4 regions of the Microbacterium terregens genome follow, and region 3 is predicted to be linked to each of the others. Evidence: predicted binding sites of a transcription regulator. Region 3 holds the regulator's gene; each other region holds the start of a gene.

What was found. Region 3 encodes HrcA, which represses chaperone genes, less so after heat shock. Its sites were predicted from a motif close to TTNGCACTCGNNNNNNNCGAGTGCNAA; they were not measured.
Region 1: the regulator HrcA is predicted to act here: its motif matches at 1,355-1,381, upstream of groL (chaperonin GroEL).
Region 2: the regulator HrcA is predicted to act here: its motif matches at 3,494-3,520, upstream of ABD655_RS15450 (Hsp20/alpha crystallin family protein).
Region 4: the regulator HrcA is predicted to act here: its motif matches at 2,626-2,652, upstream of groES (co-chaperone GroES).

Annotation. Positions count from the first base shown of each region.
Region 1 covers NZ_BAAAWH010000001.1:2,837,909-2,843,795, forward strand. The annotation lists gene groL (chaperonin GroEL) at 1-1,319, opposite strand, end outside; gene ABD655_RS13155 (cold-shock protein) at 1,524-1,727, opposite strand; gene ABD655_RS13160 (LytR C-terminal domain-containing protein) at 1,853-2,428, opposite strand; gene ABD655_RS13165 (DUF3263 domain-containing protein) at 2,506-2,757, opposite strand; gene ABD655_RS13170 (DUF2332 family protein) at 2,767-3,753, opposite strand; gene msrB (peptide-methionine (R)-S-oxide reductase MsrB) at 3,842-4,249, shown strand; gene ABD655_RS13180 (nitroreductase family protein) at 4,246-4,833, shown strand; gene ABD655_RS13185 (DMT family transporter) at 4,837-5,766, opposite strand; gene ABD655_RS13190 (hypothetical protein) at 5,847-5,887, shown strand, end outside.
Region 2 covers NZ_BAAAWH010000001.1:3,302,787-3,308,673, forward strand. The annotation lists gene ABD655_RS15440 (M23 family metallopeptidase) at 1-1,131, opposite strand, end outside; gene ABD655_RS15445 (L-serine ammonia-lyase, iron-sulfur-dependent, subunit alpha) at 1,267-2,862, opposite strand; gene ABD655_RS15450 (Hsp20/alpha crystallin family protein) at 2,951-3,406, opposite strand; gene ABD655_RS15455 (VOC family protein) at 3,605-3,967, opposite strand; gene ABD655_RS15460 (MFS transporter) at 4,034-5,473, opposite strand; gene ppsA (phosphoenolpyruvate synthase) at 5,582-5,887, opposite strand, start outside.
Region 3 covers NZ_BAAAWH010000001.1:2,064,508-2,070,394, forward strand. The annotation lists gene ABD655_RS09450 (16S rRNA (uracil(1498)-N(3))-methyltransferase) at 1-585, opposite strand, end outside; gene dnaJ (molecular chaperone DnaJ) at 590-1,705, opposite strand; gene hrcA (heat-inducible transcriptional repressor HrcA) at 1,760-2,800, opposite strand; gene hemW (radical SAM family heme chaperone HemW) at 2,893-4,104, opposite strand; gene ABD655_RS09470 (DUF1990 domain-containing protein) at 4,104-4,751, opposite strand; gene lepA (translation elongation factor 4) at 4,804-5,887, opposite strand, start outside.
Region 4 covers NZ_BAAAWH010000001.1:999,114-1,005,000, reverse strand. The annotation lists gene ABD655_RS04550 (heavy metal translocating P-type ATPase) at 1-179, shown strand, start outside; gene ABD655_RS04545 (metal-sensitive transcriptional regulator) at 176-472, shown strand; gene rarD (EamA family transporter RarD) at 1,117-2,040, opposite strand; gene groES (co-chaperone GroES) at 2,247-2,543, opposite strand; gene ABD655_RS04530 (Hsp70 family protein) at 2,936-4,933, shown strand; gene ABD655_RS04525 (helix-turn-helix transcriptional regulator) at 4,943-5,887, shown strand, end outside.

The sequences.
Region 1 (5,887 bases), 770 kb from region 3:
ATGTTCGCGCCGGTCGCCTCGTCACCGGTCAGGCTCAGTGTCGCGAACGCGACCTTGCCTGCCTGGATCAGCGCGACGCCACCACCGGGGACGATGCCCTCTTCGACCGCAGCCTTCGCGTTGCGGACAGCGTCCTCAATGCGGTGCTTGCGCTCCTTGAGCTCGACCTCGGTTGCCGCGCCCGCCTTGATGACGGCGACGCCACCTGCGAGCTTGGCGAGACGCTCCTGGAGCTTCTCGCGGTCGTAGTCGCTGTCGGTGTTGTCGATCTCGCGGCGGATCTGGGTCACGCGACCCTCGATCTGAGCGGCATCTCCGGCACCTTCGATGATCGTCGTCTCGTCCTTGGTGATGATCACCTTACGAGCACGGCCGAGCAGGTCCAGCGTGGCGTTCTCCAGCTTGAGACCGACCTCTTCGGTGACGACCTGGCCACCGGTGAGGATCGCGATGTCCTGCAGCTGCGCCTTACGACGGTCGCCGAAGCCGGGAGCCTTGACGGCCGCCGACTTGAAGATGCCGCGGATCTTGTTGAGCACGAGAGTCGCAAGCGCCTCGCCCTCGACGTCCTCGGCGATGATGACGAGCTCCTTGCCGTCCTGGATCACCTTGTCGACGATCGGCAGAAGATCCTTGATGTTCGAGATCTTCTGGTTGGCGATCAGGATGTACGCGTCCTCGAACACGGCCTCCTGGCGCTCCGGGTCGGTGACGAAGTAAGGGTTGATGAAACCCTTGTCGAAACGCATGCCCTCGGTGAGCTCGAGCTCGGTGCCGAACGTCTGCGACTCCTCGACGGTGACGACGCCTTCCTTGCCGACCTTGTCGATCGCCTCGGCGATCAGGTCACCAATGGTGGTGTCAGCCGCGGAGATCGAAGCGGTAGCCGCGATCTGCTCCTTCGACTCGACGGGCTTGGCCGAAGCGAGCAGTTCGTCGGAGATGGCCTGGACGGCCTTCTCGATGCCCCGCTTCAGCGAGATGGGGTCTGCGCCGGCCGCGACGTTGCGCAGGCCTTCGCGGACAAGTGCCTGGGCCAGCACGGTTGCGGTGGTGGTGCCGTCGCCAGCGACGTCGTCGGTCTTCTTGGCGACCTCCTTGACGAGCTCCGCGCCGATCTTCTCGAACGGGTCGTCGAGTTCGATCTCCTTAGCGATCGAGACGCCGTCGTTCGTGATCGTGGGGGCGCCCCACTTCTTCTCAAGTACGACGTTGCGACCGCGGGGGCCCAGTGTCACCTTGACGGCGTCAGCCAGGATGTTTAGGCCGCGCTCGAGACCACGACGGGCCTCCTCGTCGAAAGCGATGATCTTAGCCATATGTCTTCTCGTCCCTCCCGGACGTATGCGAATTCTTAGCACTCAGATGTGTCGAGTGCTAATCCATTCTGGCACTCGGCACTACCGAGTGCAAGCCGCGGGAAGCGAGTGCGACCTCGGGCGTCATCTGCGTCGGGAGGAAATGCTGCCGTCGGCGTCGACGGGCGACTGCGTGGGGATGCCGCGCTTCGAACGAGAAGCGGGTCAGACGACGACGCGAACGGACTCCGCCTGGGGGCCTTTCTGCCCGGCACCCACGGTGAACTCCACGGTCTGCCCCTCCTCGAGGACACGAAAACCGCTCATGTCGATGTTGGAGTAGTGGACGAAGACGTCCTGCCCCTCTGCCACGGTGATGAAGCCGAAGCCCTTCTCGGCGTTGAACCACTTCACGGTGCCCTGGGTCATGAGACTCTCCTGTATTGCGGGGAACACCGCCATCGTATGCACGCGGATGGGCCCGGAATCAGGTCGGGAACGACTGTTGACACACGTGCATCGAACTGTTTACCGGCGTGTAACACGCCGTGCCGTCACGGTGCGGGAGTGGCATCCGGCGGCGTCGATGTGCGATCGAGTCCGATGACGATCGTCAGCTGCCTCGCTTCGGGATCGTCCGCCGGCTGGTACACGTCGCTCTGCTCGATCCTCGCGCCGCCGATCACCTCCGCCAGGCCGGCCGCGGCCGCCTCGTCGGCGGGGAGGTAGTAGTAGATCGTCGTCTCCGCGAAGTCGGTCGAGCCGGCCTCGCTGGCAAGCACGGTGTCCTCGGCCCAGCCTGCGGCGATCACGACATCCTTCGTCTGCGTCGCCAACCCGGCCTCCGGGGTGGCGTTCAGGACCAGGACGTCGAAGGTGGGGTCGACGACCGGCGTCACGATCGGCAGCGGGGCGACGGTCGGCTCAGGGGTCGGGAACAGCACCACCCGGCCACTGACCAGAAGCGTTCCGAAGATGCCGACCGTGATGAGGACCACCGTCGCGAGCACCGCCCAGAACAGGACGACCCACCCGCGCATCCGTGGGTTCTCGGCTCGATGAGCGCCGACCCGGCCCACATCCGCGGGAAGGTCGTCGAAGCGGTCCCGCGGGAAGGTCGTTCTCGGCACCCCCCGATGGTACCTGCCCGCGGCCCACGACCGTGCTGACTGCTGGGCCGGCATCGGGGGCGGCGGCGGCGCGTCGGCTAGCGGGGACTGCCCGAGGCGCGTGCGACGCGTGCCCGCTGCCGCTCGTCGCGAATGCGGCGCAGTCGCTTCACGAGCATGGGATCCTGCTCCTGCGCATCGGTGGTGTCGATCAGCCGGGCCAGGAGCTGGTAGTAGCGTGCCGGCGACAGACCGAGATCGGCGCGGATCGCCTCCTCCTTCGCCCCGGCGTGCCGGAGCCACTCCGCCTCGAACTTGAGGATGGCGCGGTCGCGGTCGCTGAGGGGCACGCGCTCACGCTAGCGCCGCTCGCCCGCCTCATCCGCGCGCCACTCCACGGAGGCCCCGAGCGGGTCGACCGTCGCGAGCGCCACCCCGTCGCGGCCGAGGATGAATCCCCCCGGCACGGCGTCGTCGATGCCGGGGTTCCACTGCCGGTGCAATCCCGACGGGTCGATCGAGACCCAGACCGCGTCCAGCCCCGCGATGATCGAGAGCAGCCGGTCTCGGCCGGGCCGCGGAATGTGTGGGAGCACCCCCGGTGTGGTCACCACGAGGGTCGCATCCGCCGGCGCGGACGCGGCAAGCCGTTCGAGCACCCCGGGCATCGTCGCGTCGCGGCGCGCCAGCAGCGGCCGCTCGCGGGCGACCAGGTCGAGCGCGGCTTCTATCCGCGCGGCGCGGCCCTCCTCCCCCGGCCAGACCAGGCTGAGCAGGAAGCGGCGGTCGTCGGCATCCGACGCATCGAGGGGTGCCAGGTCGACGCCGGCGCGCCAGATCACCTCCGGCATGCGCAGAGGCGGATGTCCGCGGACCGCCGATTCGAGGATCACCGCCGAGGCACCGTCGGGCGGGTCGAGGTCGGGTCCACCGCGGTAGCGGTACGAGTAGCGGTCGGGATACAGGCACAGGCCGGCACTCGCCCCGACCTCCAGCAGTGCGAGAGGACCGTCGATGCCGCTGAGCGCAGGCAGCAGTGCGGCGCATCGCAGCGGGTCGTTGGTCTGCAGGCTGCGCTGCGTGCACTCCGCCACGACAGCGTCCTGATGCGCGACCACCCACTCCGCCCACTCCGGGTAGCGCCCCTCCGGTGCCCCGAGCATCCGCGTGACGGCGAACACGAGCGGCGGCTGCCGACGCGCGGGCGGGATGCGCCCGAGGATGCCCTGCAGAACGTCGTCGTCCGCGACGCCCGACGCCCACTCGGCGTAGAGGGCCGACCGACCTGCCGCCTCTTCGAGTGCGAAGCGCTGATAGCGTTCGGCGACAGCGGCGGCGGCATCCACTGTTCCATTGTCGTGGTGATCCGGTACACGCGCGCGACCCGGGGGCCCTCCGGTGGGCGAGAATGGACACTGGCTAAGGAGGACTCCCATGACCTACAGCGTTCAGAAGAGCGACGAGCAGTGGCGTGCCGAACTCGCTCCCGAGCAGTACGAGGTGCTGCGCGAGGCTGCCACCGAGCGCCCGTGGACGGGTGAGCTTCTCGACGAGAGTCGCGCCGGGCTCTACACCTGCGCGGCGTGCGGCACGGAGCTGTTTCAGAGCGGGACCAAGTTCGACTCGCACTGCGGCTGGCCGAGCTTCTACGAGTCGGTGCGTCCCGAGGCGGTCGAGCTGATCGAAGACCGCACGCACGGGATGCTGCGCACAGAGGTGCGCTGCGCGACGTGCGGGTCGCACCTGGGACATGTCTTCCCCGATGGTGTGGGCACCCCCACGGGCGACCGCTACTGCATGAACTCGCTCGCACTCGATTTCACCCCCGAATCCGGGTCATGAGCGTCCCCGTGCTGGAGGCGGTGCGCGCGCGCCGCTCCTGGTCGAAGGTGACGGATGCCGCGCCGACACACGCTCAGCTGCTGACGCTCGTCTCGGCCGCAGGGCGCGTCGCCGACCACTCGTCGCTGCAGCCCTGGCGTCTGATCGAGCTGCGCGGAGCCGACCGGGAGCGCCTCGGCAGGGCGATCAACAAGGCCAACGGAGACAAGGGCTCGTCGACGAAGCCGCTTCGCGCGCCTCTGCTGATCGCGGTTGTGGCCAGTTACCGCAAGAGCGACAAGGTCCCCCGCTGGGAGCAGGAGGCCGTGGCGTCGGGCGTGGCGCACGTGCTGAGCCTGCTGCTGGATGAGGCCGGCTGGGGCGTCATCTGGCGCACCGGTCACTACACCCGCAGCAAGGCGGTCGCCAAGCTGCACGGCCTGGACAAGCGCGAAGAACTGCTGGGCTGGCTGTACGTCGGCGGCAAGCCGGCGAAGGCGCGGCTCGGACGACGGAAGGGCATCGACGCTCGCCGCCACCTCACGCGTCTGCCCGCCGATGCGCACTCGATCGAGCGCATCGACGCCGCCGCGGACGAGGTCTGACCGCTAGCGCCGCAGACGGCGCCACGGCACCGTCGCGACGACGACAGACAGCAGAGCGACGATCACCATGCTGATCGCCTGCGCAAAGCCCGGGCCCGCGGGTGCCGGCCAGACCACGTCGATCACGAACGAGGCGATCAGCTGTCCGGCGACGACTCCGAGCCCGAGCAGGAGCACGCCGGTGTGCGCGACCAGCGCGGCCGACAGCACGATGTAGACCACGCCGATCCCGCCGCCGACGTACAGCCACGGATCCGTCGGCGCCGACGCCGGCAACCCGACGAGCGCGACGTGGATCGCTGCGGCGACGACCAGGATGATCGTCCCGCCGATGAAGTTGACCAGCGTCGCGGTGAACGGCGATCCGACCCGCTGCTTGAGCCGCCCGTTGGTCGCCTGCTGCCACGCGACGCCGACACCGGTCACCAGGGGCAGCACCAGCAGCCACAGCGGGATGCCGCTCAGCCCGTCACCGACCACGGCGATGCCGACGGCGACGAGCGCGAGGCCGCCGCCGGCCAGCCGCGGCAGTGTCACGGCGACCACTCCCGCCGGTCCGAACCCGGCGCGATCCAGCACGAGCCCGCACACGGTCTGGCCCGCGACCACGCCGACGGTGAACAGCGAGACGCCGATGATGCCCACGGCCAACCCCTGTGTCGCCACGGTCAGGGCTCCCGCGGCACCGCCTGCCAGCATCCACCACGGGATGCCGCGGGACCGAACCCCGGAGATGAGCGCGGTGAATCCGCGGCGTCCGGACGGCACGGCGAGGGACACGACGATGAGGATCAGCAGCCCGGACCCGAAGGATATGAGACCTGCCACGAGGCCGTCGTCGAGACGAACACCGAGCTGCCCGTTGATGCGTGCCTGTGCCGCGGTCAGCACCCCGACCAGCACGGCACCGCCGAGCGATATCCAGGCGGGCATTTGTCGTCGCGTCACTTCCCCATCATGCCGTGATGCCGGCCGCGCACCCGCCCGAGCGAGGTGTGTGGTTACCCTGAAGTGTGTCTGTCTCCAAGCGTCGGCGCGGTCTGCTGACATGGTT
Region 2 (5,887 bases), 1.2 Mb from region 3:
GAAGCTCGTCAGCTCGTAGGGCAGCGAGTCCGCGTTCAGCAGGCTCGGTCCGTCCATCAGCTGGAAGTGCAGGTGCGAGGCGTTGGCGTTGCCGGTGTTGCCGAGGTGCCCGAGCACCTGGCCCGCCGTCACCGTGTCGCCGGGTTTGACCGTGATCGAGCCGGAGATCATGTGCGCATACATCGCGTAGACGCCGTCGCCGAGGTCGAGCACGACGTGGTTGCCGTCGACGTTCTCGACGGTCAGCTTCGCGGCCAGCGCCGGGTCGTGGGCCGGCAGGACGCCGGGCGCGTTCGCGGCCATGCCGTCCAGGACCGAGACCACCGTGCCGTCGGCGACCGCGAGGATGTCGGCGCCGTAGTCGATGTAGCTCTCGTTGCGGGTCTTGTCCCCCGCATAGAACTCGCCTTCGTCGTCGGTGCGCTTCCAGTCGATCGCGAAGCGCTGGCTGTTGTTCAGCTTTCCGTTGACCGACATCAGGGAGCTGCGGTGCGGGAATCCGGGTTCGCAGCATCCGTTCAGCGCGATCCAGTTGTCTCCGCGCACGGGCGGCGCGATGACCGGCACGGTCCGCGTCGAGAAGGCCAGCGGGGTCGTCAGATACTCGATGGGTCCGGGCGCACCGAATGCCGGCGATACCGCACCCGTCCCGGCGATGCGGTGCAGCAGCGCGTCCGGCATCTGGTCCAGCGAGTCGACGGCGAAGTCGATGAAGACGGCGCGGCTCTCCTGCGGGGGAACGGTGGCGGTGTCGAGATAGCCCGCAGGCAGGTTCCGGAGCCTGTTGCAGTCGCCGAAGGTGCAGGTCGGGTCGATCAGCGCCGTGCCGGAGAAGCTCGCGACGATCCTCGTCGGGTCCGCAGCGTCCACGACATCGATCGCGTCGAGGCTCGCGGGCACCTGCGTGGCGTTGGTCAGCTGCAGGTCGTAGGCGACGTGATACCTGCCGTCGGTGCCGCGGAACGGCAGCGGCGGGTTCCCGATCGGGGTGAGGGTGAGCGGGGTGAAAGAGTCGGGCACGCGCGCGCCCGGCGCAGACGCGGTGGTCGCCGCGGTCGCGCATCCCGCCGCGAGGAGTGCGACGGCAGCGACCAGGGAGACGAAAAGGGCGGGTACACGGCGAGATGTCACGCAAGAGCTCCGAATCTGAAGTTTCCTAAGAAGCTATCAGCCCTCCCGCATGGCATATTCCATACCGTTATGCCACATCCATGGTGCTCGGCGGTGTATGAACGGTGCGGAATGCAATCGGCTGCCGCCGGCGGATCAGCACTCGATGACGTTCACGGCGAGCCCGCCCTCGCTGGTCTCCTTGTACTTGTGCGACATGTCGATGCCGGTCTGTCGCATGGTCTCGACGACGGCGTCCAGCGAGACGTAGTGACTCCCGTCGCCGCGCAGCGCGAGCCGTGCTGCCGTGACGGCCGTGGACGCGGCGATCGCATTGCGTTCGATGCACGGGATCTGCACGAGCCCGCCCACGGGGTCGCACGTGAGGCCCAGATGGTGCTCCATCGCGATCTCGGCGGCGTTCTCGATCTGCCGGTTCGTTCCGCCCATCACGGCGGTCAGGCCACCGGCGGCCATGGCGCACGCCGAGCCCACCTCGGCCTGGCACCCGCCCTCGGCACCCGAGATCGACGCGTTCGCCTTGAACAGCGAGCCGAGAGCGGTCGCGGTGAGCAGGAACCGACGGATGCCGCGTCGCCGGTTCGCGTCGGCGATGAGCTCTTCGTCGATGACGTCGGGCACGATTGGTCCGAGCTGCTGCCGCCCGGCGAATCCCATCAAGGCGCTGCCGACCAGCTCGCCATACGGAGTGACCGCGTTGCCGGCGCCGAGGCCCGAGTCCGCCAGGAAGCGCCACCAGTACATCGCGACGGCGGGAAGGATGCCGGCCGCACCGTTCGTCGGCGCGGTGACGACGCGGCCGCCGGCGGCGTTCTCCTCGTTGACCGCGAGCGCGAAGGCGCCGAGCCACTCCCCCGGCAGCTCGCGCCGGCCGTCGTGCTCGGCCTCCTCGAGCTGCGCGCGAATCGCCGACGCGCGCCGCTTCACCTTGAGCATGCCCGGCAGCACACCGTCGTGATACAGCCCCGCTTCCACGCAGGCCGCCATCGCGTCCCAGATCGCGTCCAGTCCGGCGGCGATCTCCTCGTCGCTGCGCAGCGCCTCCTCATTCATGCGGGCGGCCTCGGCGATCGTGATTCCACGCTCGTCGCAGAGCTGGAGCAGCGCCTCGGCGCTGTCGAACGCGAGCGGGAAGGCGCTGGTGGCAACACGCGGCGGCTCGCCCTCGCGGCGGATGAAGCCGCCGCCGATCGAGTAATAGGTCTCACGGAGCACGAGGCCCTCGTCGCTCTCCTGCACGCGTGCCGCGACGGCAGCGGTTCCGGTGGTCCGGATGCCGGCTGCCGCCCGCTGCGCCCCGTCATCGATCTCGCGCGGCCGAGCGCTCGTCCAGGCCTCCAGCGTCAGCGCGTTCGGATGTCCGGGCAGCCGGGTCCGAGGAGCGAAGACGACGTCGGCTTTCTCGAAGGGGACCGGGTGCGTGCCGTCCAGCGCGAGCTGCCGACCGGCCGGCCATTGCGTCCACGCCGCGCGCACAGCATCCGGATCGACGCTCTCGGGCGACAGCCCCTGGAGCCCGCCCACGATGGCATCCGGCGTGCCGTGTCCGATGCCGGTCGCACCCAGGGATCCGTACAGGGTGCACGTCACGCGCGCCACGGAGTCCAGGAGCCCGGCCCTGCGCAGGAGCACGGCGAAATCACGCGCGGCCCGCATCGGGCCGACCGTGTGGGAGCTCGAGGGTCCGATGCCGATGGAGAACAGCTCGAACGCGGAGACGTAGGCGCTCACGCGCTCCAGGCTAACCTGGTCCGCACGCGGGACGGCGAACGCCCCGGGCCTGAGTGGTCCGGGGCGTTCGCGTCAGGCGGCGCAGTGACTACTGCTCGACCGGCTGCGGCGCGTCCGAGCCCTCGTGGGCCTGAATCACCGGCGACGAGCTGTCACTGGAGACCTCGATCTTGCGGGGCTTCGCCTTCTCGCTCACCGGAATCGTGACGTTGAGCACGCCGTTGCTGTATGTCGCGGCGATGTTCCCGGTGTCGACACCCTGCCCGAGGTTCAGCTGGCGCAGAAAGCTCGCCGCTTCGCGCTCGCGTGTGATCCACTTGACGCCCTCGCCCCCGGCGAGCGTGCGCTCGGCGCGGATCGTCAGCAGCTGACCATCGACGTCGATGTCCACCGATCCCGGGTCGATGCCGGGCAGGTCAGCGGTGAGCACGTAGTGGTCCCCGTCGCGGTACAGATCCATCGGCATGCGGCGTGGCCCGCGGCGCGTGTCGAACAGAGTCGACGCGAAGCGGTCGAGTTCACGGAAGGGGTCGTAAGCGGCCATGATTCGTCTCCTTGTCGTTTCGTCCGGATGACTGTCCGGTGCATGTGCATCTGAGAGTTGAGTCGTGTCGGCTCAACTACGTCCAGATTAGCACTGTGCCCCTTCGAGTGCCAATACTCTGACGACGTCAAGAATGCGGATGCCGTGGCGGCGGGTAGCGACAGGCGGCGGGGTCCGATGACAGTGACCGCGCGGATCTCAGGGTTTCTGGAAGGCGACCAGACCCACCGTGTTGCCCTCGGAATCCTTGATGAAGGCCTGCCACTCGTCGTGACCTGCCGGCCCGAGCGTCTCGTCATGGTGCGAGAAGATGACGTGGGGCGGCGAGACGAGATCGGCCAGTCCGTCGAGCTTGTCGAGCGTGTCGTGCACGTTCTCCACGTGGAGGTACAGCAGGGATGTCGGTGCATTCCGATCCAGCAGCAGCCGAACGCCGTCGAGGTCGAAGAAGACCAGCCCCGGATCGAAGCGCGCGAGCGGCGGCGCATCGAGAAGCACGGTGTAGAACTCTGTCGCACGGTCGAGATCATCCGCGTGAACGGCCACCTGAACGAGTCTCATCACGACCTCCCGTGGGAATGCACGGCCCAGTCTGCCAGCCCTCGCTTCGCTTGGCGACGGGCGTCGTCAGCCGGCGTGAGCCGGCTGCGGCTCGTCCTCGGGCAGCGGCAGCAGTTCGGACGCGGGTTCGCGGATCATGGTCACCGCGAGAACGGCGGCCACCAGCATCCCGATCGCCGCGGCGATGAACGTCGCCGAGTACGCGCCGGCCAGCGCCGTGGGCTCGGCCGCGGTGTGACTGCCGAGCGCGACGACGTAGACGGCGGTGAAGATCGAAAGACCGATGGAGCCGCCGATCTGCATCGCCGAGTTGGCCACGGCCGAGGCGGCACCGGCGTCGTCGGGGGCGACCCCGCTCAGCGCGACGTTCTGCAGCGGCACGAAGACCAGGGCCATCCCGGCACCCATCACGATCAGCGCGGGCAGCACCTGAACGACGTAACTGCCCGTGACGGTGATGAAGCTGAGGTACCACAGGCTCCCCGCCACGATCAGGGGGCCGACGGTCATGAGAGGGCGCGGACCGATGCGAGGCAGCAGCCGAACGGCCAACGGTGCCACCACCATGGTCGCAACGGGCAGCGGCAGGCTCGCCAGACCTGCCTGCAGCGCCGACATCTGCATCACGATCTGCAGGTGGAAGGTCAGATAGAGAGTGGACCCGATCATCACGCTCCCGGCGATCGCCTGGATCAGGAACGCGCCACCGCGCATCCGGTTGGTGACGATCCGGAGCGGAAGCAGCGGCTGGGCGGTGCGGGTCTCGATCCACACGAACAGCACCAGCAGCGCGACTCCCCCCGCAAGGAACGTGATCGTGAGCGGGCTGCCCCACCCGGTCTCGGCCAGGCTGAATCCGTAGACGAGGGACCCGAGTCCGAGGGTCACGGTGACCGCCCCGAGGATGTCGTAGCGGTTGTCGCCGTCGGCCCTGCTCTCTGCGAGCACGGCGAACGCGCCGACCAGGCCGACGGCGACGAAGACCACGTTGACCAGCAGGCACCATCTCCAGTCCAGGAACTCGGTCAGCACGCCGCCGAGGACGAGGCCGACCGACGCCCCGGCTCCCGCGACCGTGCCGAAAACGGCGAACGCGATGTTGCGGTCCTTGCCGGTCGGGAAAGTCACGGTCAGCAGGGCGAGAGCGGCGGGAGCGAGCAGCGCGGCGAACGCGCCCTGCAGTCCCCGGGCGACGATGAGGTCGACCCCGGTCTGGGCGAAGCCACCGTAGGCGGATGCCAGTGCGAAGCCGACCATCCCCACGATGAACGTGCGCTTGCGTCCCCAGTAGTCGGCGACCCGGCCGCCGAGGAGCAGCAGCGCGCCGAACGCCAGCGCGTACGCGGTGATGACCCACTGACGCTGGCTGTCGGTGAGGCCGAGGCTTTCCTGCGCCTGCGGGAGGGCGATGTTGACGATCGTGCCGTCGAGGACGACGACGAGCTGGGTCAGGGAGACAACGGCGAGGACCCACCATCTGCGGTGGGAGGGCAGGGGCGTAGACATGGAGAAACCTCCGAATCGTTTGACGGATGCCGGAGGTTTCTAGCCCCGGATCGGGTCTCACGAGGAGGCTCGACCGCCTCGGCCTACATGGCCGAGCAGACGTCCAATCTAATGCACGAGGGTCGCCTGCAGCTTCGCGAGCCGCAGCCAGGTCTCCACGACGGTGTCCGGGTTCAGCGACATGGACTCGATTCCCTGCCCGACGAGCCAGTCGGCCAGGTCGGGGTGGTCGCTGGGTCCTTGGCCGCAGATCCCGACGTACTTGCCCGCGCGCCGGCATGCCTCGATCGCCATCGACAGCATCTTCAGAACGGCGGGGTCGCGTTCGTCGAAGGTTGCCGCGACCAGGCCCGAGTCGCGGTCCAGGCCGAGGGTGAGCTGAGTCATGTCGTTGGAGCCGATCGAGAACCCGTC
Region 3 (5,887 bases):
CGTCTCGGCCGGGTCGATGCCGATATCGGTCAGACGCACATCTGCAGAGGGTGCGAGCACCACGACACGGGATGCCGCGGCCCGCAACGCCAGACCGGCGGCCGTCGCCAGCGGCGTGACATCCGGCAGCCACGCACGGTGCGCCTGCTTGGCCGCTTCGCGCACGATCGCCGCCCACCGGTTGCGTCCCTTATCGGCCTTGGCCGAGTCCCACCGCGAAACGCTGCGGGCAGCCTGCCACGGAACGATCTCGTCGACTCCGAGCTCGGTCGCGGCCTGGACCGCGAGTTCGTCCCGATCGCCTTTGGCCAGCGCTTGCGCGAGCACGATGCGAGGCGACGAAGCCGGGATCTCGGTCCGCGCCGTGATCCGCACGACGACCTCGTGCGGCGACACTGCTTCGCACTCCCCCGTGAGCCATGTGCCCCGCCCGTCGCCGACCGTCACGTCCTCGCCGATGCGCACTCGGCGCACCGACGCCGCGTGATGCGCCTCGGCGCCGGTCAGGACGATCGTGCCACCGGCCTGCACATCCACCGCGCCGTTCTGGACCGTGTCCGACGGCAGCAGGAAGTGGAGGGCCATGGCGTCAGCCGTTCCGGAAGCGGTCGCGCAGCTTCGCGAACAGCCCCTGGTGGAATTCCGCGAGTCGCGGCGGCGGGGACTTGGTCCGCTTTGCGAACTCCTCGACCAGGGCGCGCTCCTTCGCGTCGAGTCGAGTGGGGGTGACGACGTGAACGCCGACGCGGAGGTCGCCACGCTGTGTGCCGCGAAGAGGAGTGATGCCGCGACCCTTGATCGTCAGGACATCGCCGCCCTGTACGCCTGCGCGGATCTCCAAGTCGACCGGTCCGTCGAGTGACTCGATGGTGGTGGTGGTTCCGAGGATGGCATCGGGCATCGACACTTCGAGCGTGGCGAGCAGGTCGTCACCGTCACGGCTGAACTCCTCGTCGGGAGAGACGGTGACCTCGATGTAGAGGTCTCCGTTCGGTCCGCCGGCGGGGCCGACCTCGCCGGATCCGGGAAGCTGCAGGCGCAGACCCGTCTCCACCCCTGCGGGGATGTCGAGGGAGACCGTGCGTCGGGCACGAACGCGGCCCTGACCCTGGCAGGTGGCGCACGGGTAGGGAATCGTCGTGCCGTACCCCTGGCAGGACCCGCAGGGCTGGCTGGTGACGACGTTGCCCAGGAGGCTCCGCACGGTCCGTTGCACATGGCCCGAACCGTGGCAGATGTCGCACGTGACGGGAGAGGTGCCGGGCTGGGTGCACGATCCGTGGCACGTGTCGCACAGCACCGCCGTGTCGACATCGATGTCGCGATGGACGCCGAACACGACGTCCTTCAGATCGAGGGTCACCCGGACCAGCGCGTCCTGTCCGCGCTCGCGACGGGACCGCGGCCTTCCGGCCCGCTGGCCGCCGCCGGACCCGAAGAACGTCTCGAAGATGTCCCCGAAGCCCCCGAAGCCCTGGGCGCCGCCACCGAACGGCGATTCGTTTCCGCCCACGTCATAACGCGCCCGCTGATCCGGGTCGCTCAGGACGTCGTACGCGTGGGTCACGAGCTTGAACTGCTCGGACGCATCATCCCCCGGGTTGACATCGGGATGAAGCTGTCGTGCAAGACGCCGGTACGCCTTCTTTATCTCATCCGCAGTCGCATCGCGCGCGACTCCGAGGACCTCGTAGTGGTCGACCACAAATTGCCTTCCTGCCCGCGCAGAGCGCGGGATCGTCTGATTCCGGATGCCGCGTCAGCGGGCACTCTCGTCTTCGTCGAGCATCCGGGTGAGATAACGCGCGACGGCACGCACCGCCGCGAAGTTCGTCGGGTAGTCCATCCGCGTGGGGCCGAGCAGACCCACGCGGGCTCGAGCGCCGGTCGCGTCGTACTCGCTTGCCACGACCGAGGCCTCGCCCAGGCCGAAAGGCTCGTTCTCGCGTCCGATGCTGGCAGCCAGACCGTGGTCGTCGGCGACCATCTCGCTCATCAGCTTCATGAGCGTGACCTGCTCCTCGATGGCCTCGAGCAGCGGGTAGATGCTTCCGCGAAAATCGGACTCGCTCCGAGCCAGGTTGGCCGCGCCGGCCATCACGAGCCGGTCGTGACGGAACTCCTCGAGCTCTTCGGCGAGGACCCGCACGATCGCCTCGGTCGCGACATCCTGAGGGGACTGCACGGCGTCCTGCCGTGCGAGGCGCTCTTCGACACGCTGGGCGCCTTCACGCACAGGTCTGCCCACGAGCAGCGTGGCGACATCGGTGCGCACTCGTGCCAGATCGTCATCGTCGAACTCGTCGCGCACGAACGCGAGCCGTTGCGATACCCGGCCGGTGTCGGTGACCAGGATCACGAGCATGCGCCCGCCCCCGAGCTGCACGAGCTCGACGTGTGAGATCGTCGCCCGCGCGAAAGAGGGGTACTGCACGATGGCGACCTGGCCGGTCAGCTGAGTCAGGGCGCGTACCGTCCGCACGAGCACGTCATCGAGGTCGCCGGGCCCGTCGAGGAAGGCCGAGATCGCGCTGCGCTGAGCCGGCGACAGTGGACGCACCTCGGCGAGATGGTCGACGAAAACGCGATAGCCCTTGTCGGTGGGTATGCGCCCCGACGACGTGTGCGGCGCCGCGATGAGCTCTTCGTCCTCCAGCAGGGCCATGTCGTTGCGGATCGTCGCGGCGGACACCCCGAAGGCGTGACGCTCGACGATGGCCTTGCTGCCGACGGGTTCACGTGTGTCGACGAAGTCCTGCACGATCGCCCGCAGCACCTGCAGGCCTCGATCGGTGACCATTTCGCCTCCCTACGCGCTCACGGCCGAATTGGCACTCCCACGAACTGAGTGCCAATTCTACCGGATCGTCGAGGACGGGAGCGGGAGGCTCGTCAGTCCGTGAGCGCGCGCACCACGGCGTCCGCAAGCAGACGACCCTGGCGGGTCAGGACGACGCGGCCGTGCACCGCCGCCGAGCCCTCGATCAGACCATCGGCGATCAGGGCAGCGATCGCGTGCCGTCCCTCCCCCCGCAGTTCGGAGATCGGCAGACCCTCACGGACCCGGGTGCGCAGCAGAACGCTCTCCAGAGCGCTGGCCGCGGCATCCGGTCGTTCGCGTGCCGCCGCGGGAGACTCGCCGGCCGCCAGTCGCTGCGCGTACGCGGCGGGGTGCTTCACGTTCCAGAACCGCACGCCGGCGATGTGGCTGTGGGCGCCGGGACCGAAACCCCACCAATCCGCACCTTGCCAGTACGCCATGTTGTGACGCGATCGGTGCGCCGCGTCACGGGCCCAGTTGGACACTTCGTACCACTCGTAGCCGGCGCTGCCCAGAAGGTCGTCCGCGAGCTCGTACATGTCCGCTTGAAGGTCGTCGTCCGGCGTAACCACTTCGCCACGACGGATCTGGCGGGCGAGCTTGGTGCCCTCCTCCACTATCAGCGCATACGCGGAGATGTGATCCGGCTCGAGGAGGACAGTCGCCTCGAGGGAGGTGCGCCAGTCTTCCAGCGATTCGCCCGGGGCGCCGTAGATCAGATCCAGGCTCACATCCAGTCCCGCGCCGCGCGCGGCCTCGACCGCGGTGCGGACGTTGGCGGGTGCGTGGGTGCGATCCAGCGCCGCCAGAACGTGCGGGACCGCCGACTGCATGCCGATGGACAGCCGGGTGACCCCGGCGGCAGCGAGCGCCGTCGCGGTCGCGTCGGTCACGGTGTCGGGGTTGGCCTCGACGCTCACCTCGGCATCCGGCTGGACACCGAACGCGGCGCGAACACCGTCGAGCATGCGCGCCAGGTCGCCGGGGGGCAGCAGCGTCGGTGTGCCGCCGCCGAAGAACACGGTGGCGGCGGGCCGGATCGGCCCGATGTCGGAAAGCACGTGCCGGGCGTGCTGCACCTCACGCAGGAGGGTGTCGGCGTACTGGTCCTGGCGCGCACCGCGCAGCTCGTCCGCGGTGTACGTGTTGAAATCGCAGTACCCGCATCGCACACGGCAGAACGGCACGTGGAGATACACCCCGAATTGCGCTGTCGGGTCGATCGCGACCTCAAGCGACCCGTCCCGCGGCACGGGCTCACCGAGCGGGAGCGCCGAGCCCATCAGGGAGTCGTGTACAGCGGCGAGATCGCGCGGAGGTAGCGCGTGAACAGCTCACGACGCCGGCGCCGGACCAGCCGCGGGAAGACGCGGTACAGCAGCGCGGAGGGCGCATCGAAGGCGCGCACGGTGAACCACACCTCATCGTTGTCGTACCACTGCACCATGAAGGACTCTTCGCCGCTGACGACCGAGTCACCGACCGTGCCCAGCGCGAACCCGACCCGCCGCGGCTCCTCGATCGAGAAGATGACCCGCAACTCCGCGTCCGCACTCATCCCGCGGATGCGACCGTCGACGCGGACGGTGGTCCCGGGGCCGACGTAGGGCGTTCCGTCCGAGTCGAAGCGCTGATCGGCCTCGAGCTTGCTCGGCGCGAGCGGATGGCCTTCTGCGTCGAAGCTCACACCGGAGTACATCGGTCCCGCGGCAGGACGCACATCGCTCAGCTCGAGACCTGCGCCGCGCTGGGCACCCCACGACAGGAGCGCGTCGCCCGCGCTCTCGAACCGCGCCTGGCCGCTGCCGATCCGCCACGACTCCTCCGCGGGCAGGCTTCGCTCGGGCGGGTAGTGCATCAGATCTGCCGCCTGGGTCGCCCCGACGGCGGCATAGTCGACCGTCTCGTCCCTGAAGGTGCCGCGGCGCATGGATTCCAGCCTACTTCGGGTTCCTGAAGGCGCGATCGGATGCCACCAGGAACTACTTCTTGTCTTTGGTCTCGGTGTCCCCCGACAGCGCGGCGATGAACGCCTCCTGAGGGACTTCGACGCGGCCGACCATCTTCATGCGCTTCTTGCCCTCCTTCTGCTTCTCGAGGAGCTTGCGCTTGCGGGTGATGTCGCCGCCGTAGCACTTGGCCAGCACGTCCTTGCGCATGGCCCTGATCGACTCACGTGCGATGATGCGGGCGCCGATCGCCGCCTGGATCGGCACCTCGAACTGCTGGCGCGGGATGAGCTTCTTCAGTCGCTCCGTCATGAGGACGCCGTATGCGTACGCCTTGTCGCGGTGCACGATCGCGCTGAACGCGTCGACGGGCTCGCCTTGCAGCAGGATGTCGACCTTGACCAGGTCGGCCGCCTGGTCTCCGCTGGGCTCATAGTCGAGTGAGGCGTAGCCGGCCGTCTTGGACTTCAAGTGGTCGAAGAAGTCGAAGACGATCTCGCCGAGCGGGATCGTGTAGCGGATCTCGACACGGTCCTCACCGAGATACTCCATGCCCAGGAGCGTGCCTCGGCGGGATTGGCACAGTTCCATGATCGTGCCGACATAGTCCTTCGGCGCGAGGATCGCGGCCTTGACCATCGGCTCGGTCACGCTCGCGATCTTCGTACCGGACGGGAATTCGCTGGGGTTCGTGACGGTGTAGGTCGTGCCGTCATCGGTGGTCACCTCGTAGGTGACCGACGGCGCCGTCGAGATGAGGTCAAGACCGAATTCGCGTTCGAGGCGCTCCGAGACGATCTCCAGGTGCAGCAGGCCCAGGAACCCGCAGCGGAATCCGAAGCCGAGCGCCACCGAGGTCTCGGGCTCGTAGTTGAGGGAGGCATCCGAGAGCTTCAGCTTGTCGAGGGCCTCGCGAAGCACCGGGTAGTCGCTGCCGTCGATCGGGTAGAGGCCGGAGAAGACCATCGGCTTCGGATCGGTGTACCCGGGCAGCGCGTCTTTCGAGGGCTTGGCGGCGCTGGTGACGGTGTCACCGACCTTGGATTGACGGACGTCCTTCACTCCGGTGATGAGGTAGCCCACCTCGCCCACGCCGAGGCCCCTGGTCGGCGTCGGT
Region 4 (5,887 bases), 1.1 Mb from region 3:
ACCCGATGATCGCCGGAGCGGCGATGGCGTTCTCGAGCGTCTTCGTCGTCGGCAACAGCCTGCGGCTGCGCAGGTTCCGGAGCCTGTCGACGGGCACTCCCGATCGCGCGCGGGCCGGCTCGCGCACGGGATCGTCGCAGGAGCCCGCTGTGAATTCCGATGCGAAGGAGCTGTCATGACGGACACGCACACCCACCACGGGTACATCACCGACAAAGAGAAGTACCTCAACCGCATGCGCCGCATCGAGGGGCAGGCCCGCGGCATCCATAAAATGGTTGAGGACGAGAAGTACTGCATCGACATCCTGACGCAGATCAGCGCGCTGACCAGTGCGCTCGAGGCCGTCGCGATCGGTCTGCTCGATGATCACCTGCGTCATTGCGTCGTCGATGCGGCACGCCTGGGCGGCGACGAGGCCGACGCCAAGATCTCGGAAGCGACGGCCGCGATCGCGCGGCTGGTGCGCTAAGCCGCGGGCCGCGCGGCGCGCGGGCTCGTGCGGCCCGTGTTCGCTGTCGGGGCCGGGTTCGCTCGCGGCCCGGGTTCGCGCTCGCGGCCCGGGTTCACTCTCGCGGGCCGTGTTCGCTCTCGAGGCCCGGGTTCGCACTCCGGGCCCATGTTCATGCACACGCCGCGAGGCGAAACGCGGGCCGCGTTCGCGATTCGCGGGCCGCGACAGCGCGGGCTCGAGCACGGCGCAGCCGCGGCCGCGGCGCCTGCCCTCTCGCGGCCAGGGTTCGCACTCGTGGCCCATGTTCATGCACACGCCGCGAGGCGGAACGCTGGCCGCGAGACGCGTTCCCGTTGCGCGGGCCGCCATACGCGTGCTCTCGCGCGGCGCGTGGGCTGCCGCGGCGCCTGCTCTCTCGCGGCCCGGGTTCGCACTCGGGGCCCATGTTCATGCACACGCCGCGAGGCGGAACGCGGGCCGCGAGACGCGTTCGCGTTGCGCGCGCCGCGTTCACGTACGCGGGCTCACTCGGGGCGCGTGTTCGTTCTCGCGGCCCGTGTTCATGCACACGCCGCGAGGCGGAACGCAGGCCGCGAGACGCGTCCGCGATGCGCGGGCCGCGAAACGCGTTGCGCAGCGCGCTACGCGGGCCGCGCCGCGCGTCAGGTGAGCTCGCCGACGTCCGAGACGCCGCGCCCGCGGCGCGCGAACACCAGCGAGTCGACCGTGAGCACGACCAGCGCGAACCACACCAGCCCGAACCCGATCCAGCGCTCGAGCGGCATCGGCTCGCCCAGCAGCCACGCGCCGATGATGAACTGCAGGATGGGCGCCGCGAACTGCAGCAGCCCGATCACGGTCAGCGGCACGCGGCGCGCGCCGGCGGCGAAGAGCAGCAGCGGGATGGCGGTGACCACCCCGACCAGGCACAGCAGCACCGCGTGCCACGGTCCGGCGGCACCCATCGTCAGTCCCGTGGTGGAGCCGACCACGATGAGGATCACGCTCGCCACCGGAACGAGCCAGACCGTCTCGAGCGTCAGGCCGCTGACGGCGTCGACGGAGGGACCGAGGCGCTTCTTGACGAGGCCGTAGATGCCGAACGAGAACGCCAGCGTCAGTGCGACCCAGGGGAACGCGCCGTACCCCACGACGATCACACCGACCGCGATCGCGGCCAGGGCGAGGGCGATCCACTGCGTGAGGCGCAGGCGCTCGCGCAGCACCAGCACCCCGAGCACCACCGTCACGATCGGATTGATGAAGTAGCCCAGGCTCGTCTCGATGACGTGCCCGGTCAGCGCGGCGATGATGAAGACCTGCCAGTTGACGTAGATCAGCGCTCCGGCCAGAGCGGTCCACAGCAGCAGGCGCGGCTGCCGAACGATCGCCGCGAGTCGCCCCCAGCCGCGCAGAACAGTCAGCAGGATCGCGCAGAACGCGAGCGACAGCAGGATGCGCCACGCGACCAGTTCCCACGGGCCCGTGGGGGCCAGCAGCAGGAAGTACAGCGGCAAGAAGCCCCACAGCAGGTAGGCCGTGAAGGCGTAGATGCCGCCGAGCGAGCGCTCGCGCGCGGCATCCAGCGGTGGGGCGTCCTGGGCGGATGCGGGCTGGTCGGGTTCGGGTGAACCGGATGCCGCGCCGGGCGCGGAAGAGAGATCACGGGTCACTCACCCAGCGTACGGGTGCTGCGCAGTGCGGGGACCGCGGAGCAACCACCGGCGAGTGAAGCCCGGGCACGCGAAAGGTCCGGATGCCGAGGCATCCGGACCTTTCAGACCTGCGGGTGTTAGCGGACGACGACCGCAAGGACGTCGCGCGCCGACAGAACGAGGAACTCGTCTGCACCGAACTTGACCTCGGTGCCGCCGTACTTGCTGTAGAGCACGAGATCGCCCACGGCGACGTCGAGCGGAACGCGGTTGCCGTTGTCGTCGATGCGACCGGGTCCGACCGCTACGACCTCGCCCTCCTGGGGCTTCTCCTTAGCGGTGTCCGGGATGACCAGACCGCTCGCCGTGGTCTGCTCGGCCTCGACCTGGCGGATGGCGATGCGATCCTCGAGCGGCTTGATGGAAACCGACACGGGTGTACCTCTGCTTTCCTTGAAACTCAAGACTTGTTAGCACCCTCGAGGTGAGAGTGCTAAGTCTCAGTCTAGGCAAGCACTGGCACTCATGCAACGTGAGTGCCAATGAGGACGTAACACGGATGCGCCGGGGGCGCCCCGTGCAGACGCCGCTTGTGTCATGCTGGGCCGTGACGCTCCAGAATCTGAGGGGGTTGGTGGGCGTCATGCGAGAGTCATCGGTCTCATGTATCAGGGGCCGCGAATTGTGCTCATCGCTTCAGAAGTACGAAGCGGAAACAATTCGTGGCAATTCGACATACAGAGCCCCACGACTCTCGCTTACGGGCCCCAGCGGTGGTAGACATATCTGGGGGAAGTCGCACGTCTAGTTCTTGGGGGAACGAGACATGACAGAGGTGTCATATTTTCTGGCAGTCGATGTGGGGACGAGCCGGATAGCAGCAGCTACCGCGCGCGTCGCGGCAGACGGCAGCATCGTCACAGCGCCGTTTGCGCTGGGCCGCAAGAGCGACAGCGTCGCCACGGTCGTGTTCGTCGGAGACGACGGGGAACTGTCTTTCGGCGATGCCGCTGAACGGCGCGGAGTCACGCAGCCCGAGCGGCTGATCCGCGAGTTCAAGCGCAGCATCGGCGATGAGGTTCCGATCGTCGTCGGCGACCGTTCTCTACCGGCCGAGCAGCTGTATGCGCAGACGGTCGCGTCGATCGTCGCGCTGGTCACCGAGCGCGAGGGTCGCCGGCCCGAGGCGGTCTCACTGACGCACCCCACCGCGTGGGGCGGCCACCGGATCGAGCTGATCCGGTCGGCACTGCACCGCGAGGGCGTCGGCGAGGTGGAGCTCATCACCGAGCCCGAGGCTGCGGCACGCCACTACGAGGCATCACGCGCCCTGGAGATGGGCGAGACCCTCGCGGTCTACGACCTCGGCGGCGGCACCTTCGACTCCGTCATCCTCCGCAAGGAGATCGACGGCTCCTTCGCGCTCATCGGCGAGCCCGTCGGCATCGACAACCTCGGCGGCGTGGACTTCGACGACGCCGTGATGCGCCACGTCGTCGGCGCTGCGGGTCTGGATGTCGGATCCCTCGACATGAGCGACCCCGCCATGCGCCTCTCGCTCTCTCAGCTGCGTCGAGAGTCCGTCGATGCCAAGGAAGCGCTGTCCTTCGACTCCGAGGCGACCGTCCCGGTCGTCGTTCCTCCGACTCACACCAGCGTGCGCCTCACTCGGTCCGAATTCGAGGACATGATCAGCGGATCGCTGGACACGACGATGGACGCACTCGACGACGCGCTCGACTCCGCCGGACTGGAGCCCGAAGCCCTCGAGTCGATTCTTCTCATCGGCGGCTCGTCCCGCATCCCGTTCGTCGCTCAGCGTCTTTCCGAGAGGTTCGACCGGCCCATCGCCATCGACGCCGATCCCAAGGCGGCCATCGCTCTCGGCGCGGCCCGCACGGCGCTCATCCGCCTCAACGACAAGCATCTCGCCCTCGCCGGCGGCACGGCGCTGGCGCTCATCGCCGACAGCGCGGCCGGATCCGAGCTCGCCCTGCTCGACGCGGATGCCGCGGCCGCAGCGGATGGTGCACCGAACTTCGTCTCGCCGGTGAGCAAGGCACGCAAGTCCTCGCCGTTCGTTCTCGGCGGCGCCGCCCTGACGATCGCGGCCGCGATCGTCTTCGCGAGCACGATGACCGCGGGTTCCGGCACCGCCGACCGGTCGCCGTCCCCGACGACATCGACAGCGGCGCCGGAAACGCCGGCGATCGCCGAGCCGGTCGTGCCGGCGGCACCGGTCGTCGAAGCGGCACCGGTGATCAACGACGACGCGCCCCGGCAGTCCACCGGCTCCAACCCCAACCCGCGTCGCAGCGCGACGCCGGTTGCGCCGCCCGCCACGCAGACCACGGCCAAGCCGACGACTCCGCAGAGCGCCACCTCGCAGGCCCCGGCGGCGCCGAAGCCCACAACGAGTACCGGTGGAGGCACCGAAACCGGTGGAGGCACCGAAACCGGTGGAGGCACCGAAACCGGTGGAGGTACCGAAACCGGTGGAGGCACCGAAGGCGGAGGCACCGAAACCGGTGGAGGCACCGAAACCGGTGGAGGAACCGAAACCGGTGGAGGCACCGAAACCGGTGGAGGAACCGAAACCGGTGGAGGCACCGAAACCGGTGGAGGCACCGAAGGCGGAGGCACCGAAGGTGGAGGCACCGAAGGTGGTGGAGGCACCGAAACCGGTGGAGGTACCGAAACCGGTGGAGGTACCGAAACCGGTGGAGGCACCGAAGGCGGGGGCGGCGAAGGAGAAGGCGGCGACGTCGGAGATACCTCCACCCCAGCACCCACCGGGAGTCCCAGCCCCGACATCCCCGCCTGATCCGTGACGATGTCAACCGTTCAGTCTGAGCAGAACGCGCTGGCGGATGCCGAGGCCCTCTTCATCTGGGAGCGCCAGGCACGGCCGGTGATGGAGTCGATCGCCACTGCGGGCGACAGTCCCGCGCGGGCGGTCGTGGTGGGCAACGCCGGCTCCGGCAAATCGACGATGCTGCGCGAGCTGCACCGTCTCCTGGCCGACCGCGATGCCGCCCCGCTCCTGTGGGGCGATTCGGTGGACGTCTCGCGAGTACCCGCCTCGCAGGCGCTGCTGGTCGATGATCTGCACCTGCTCGACTCCCCGCGGATCGCTTCGATCCGGGCGCGCGCCGAAGACCCCGATGCGGCATTGGTCGTCACGAGTCGTCCCTGGCCGCGCGTGGACGCGCTGACCAGCATTTCGCGGAGCCTCGAGCGAAGCCGCCCCGCCATCGTGCTCGGTCACGTCTCGCGCTCGGACGTGCTGACCTACCTCCGCGCCGCGGACCAGGTCATCGCGGGTTCGTGTGTCGACGACATCCTGCAGTTCACCGGCGGTGTCTCGTGGCTGGTGTCTGAGGCACTGGCGCTGCACGACGCGCGAGACTGCGCCGATGACAGCGGCCACCGGGCGGTCATGCGCGCGGTGGAGGATCGCATCGCACACCGGCTGGACACGATCTCCGTGGAACTCCGCCTCGAGATCGAAGCCCTCTGCGTCTCCCCCGCCGGGCACGATCGCCTGCACGCCGAGCGAGACGACATCATCGCGCAGGGGTACGCCGAGGGTCTGCTGATGCGCAACGGTCAGCCGGTGCCGCTCGTCCGCGCGGCGGTCCGCTCCACCATTCCCGTGACGCGGCTCATCGACCTCAGCGCCAATGTCGCCGACGGGCTCGCGCTTTCGGCGGCCGCGGGCGATTCGAGCTACCGCGACTGGGTCGGCGGCATCCAGGATCCCGCCATCGGCGCGGCC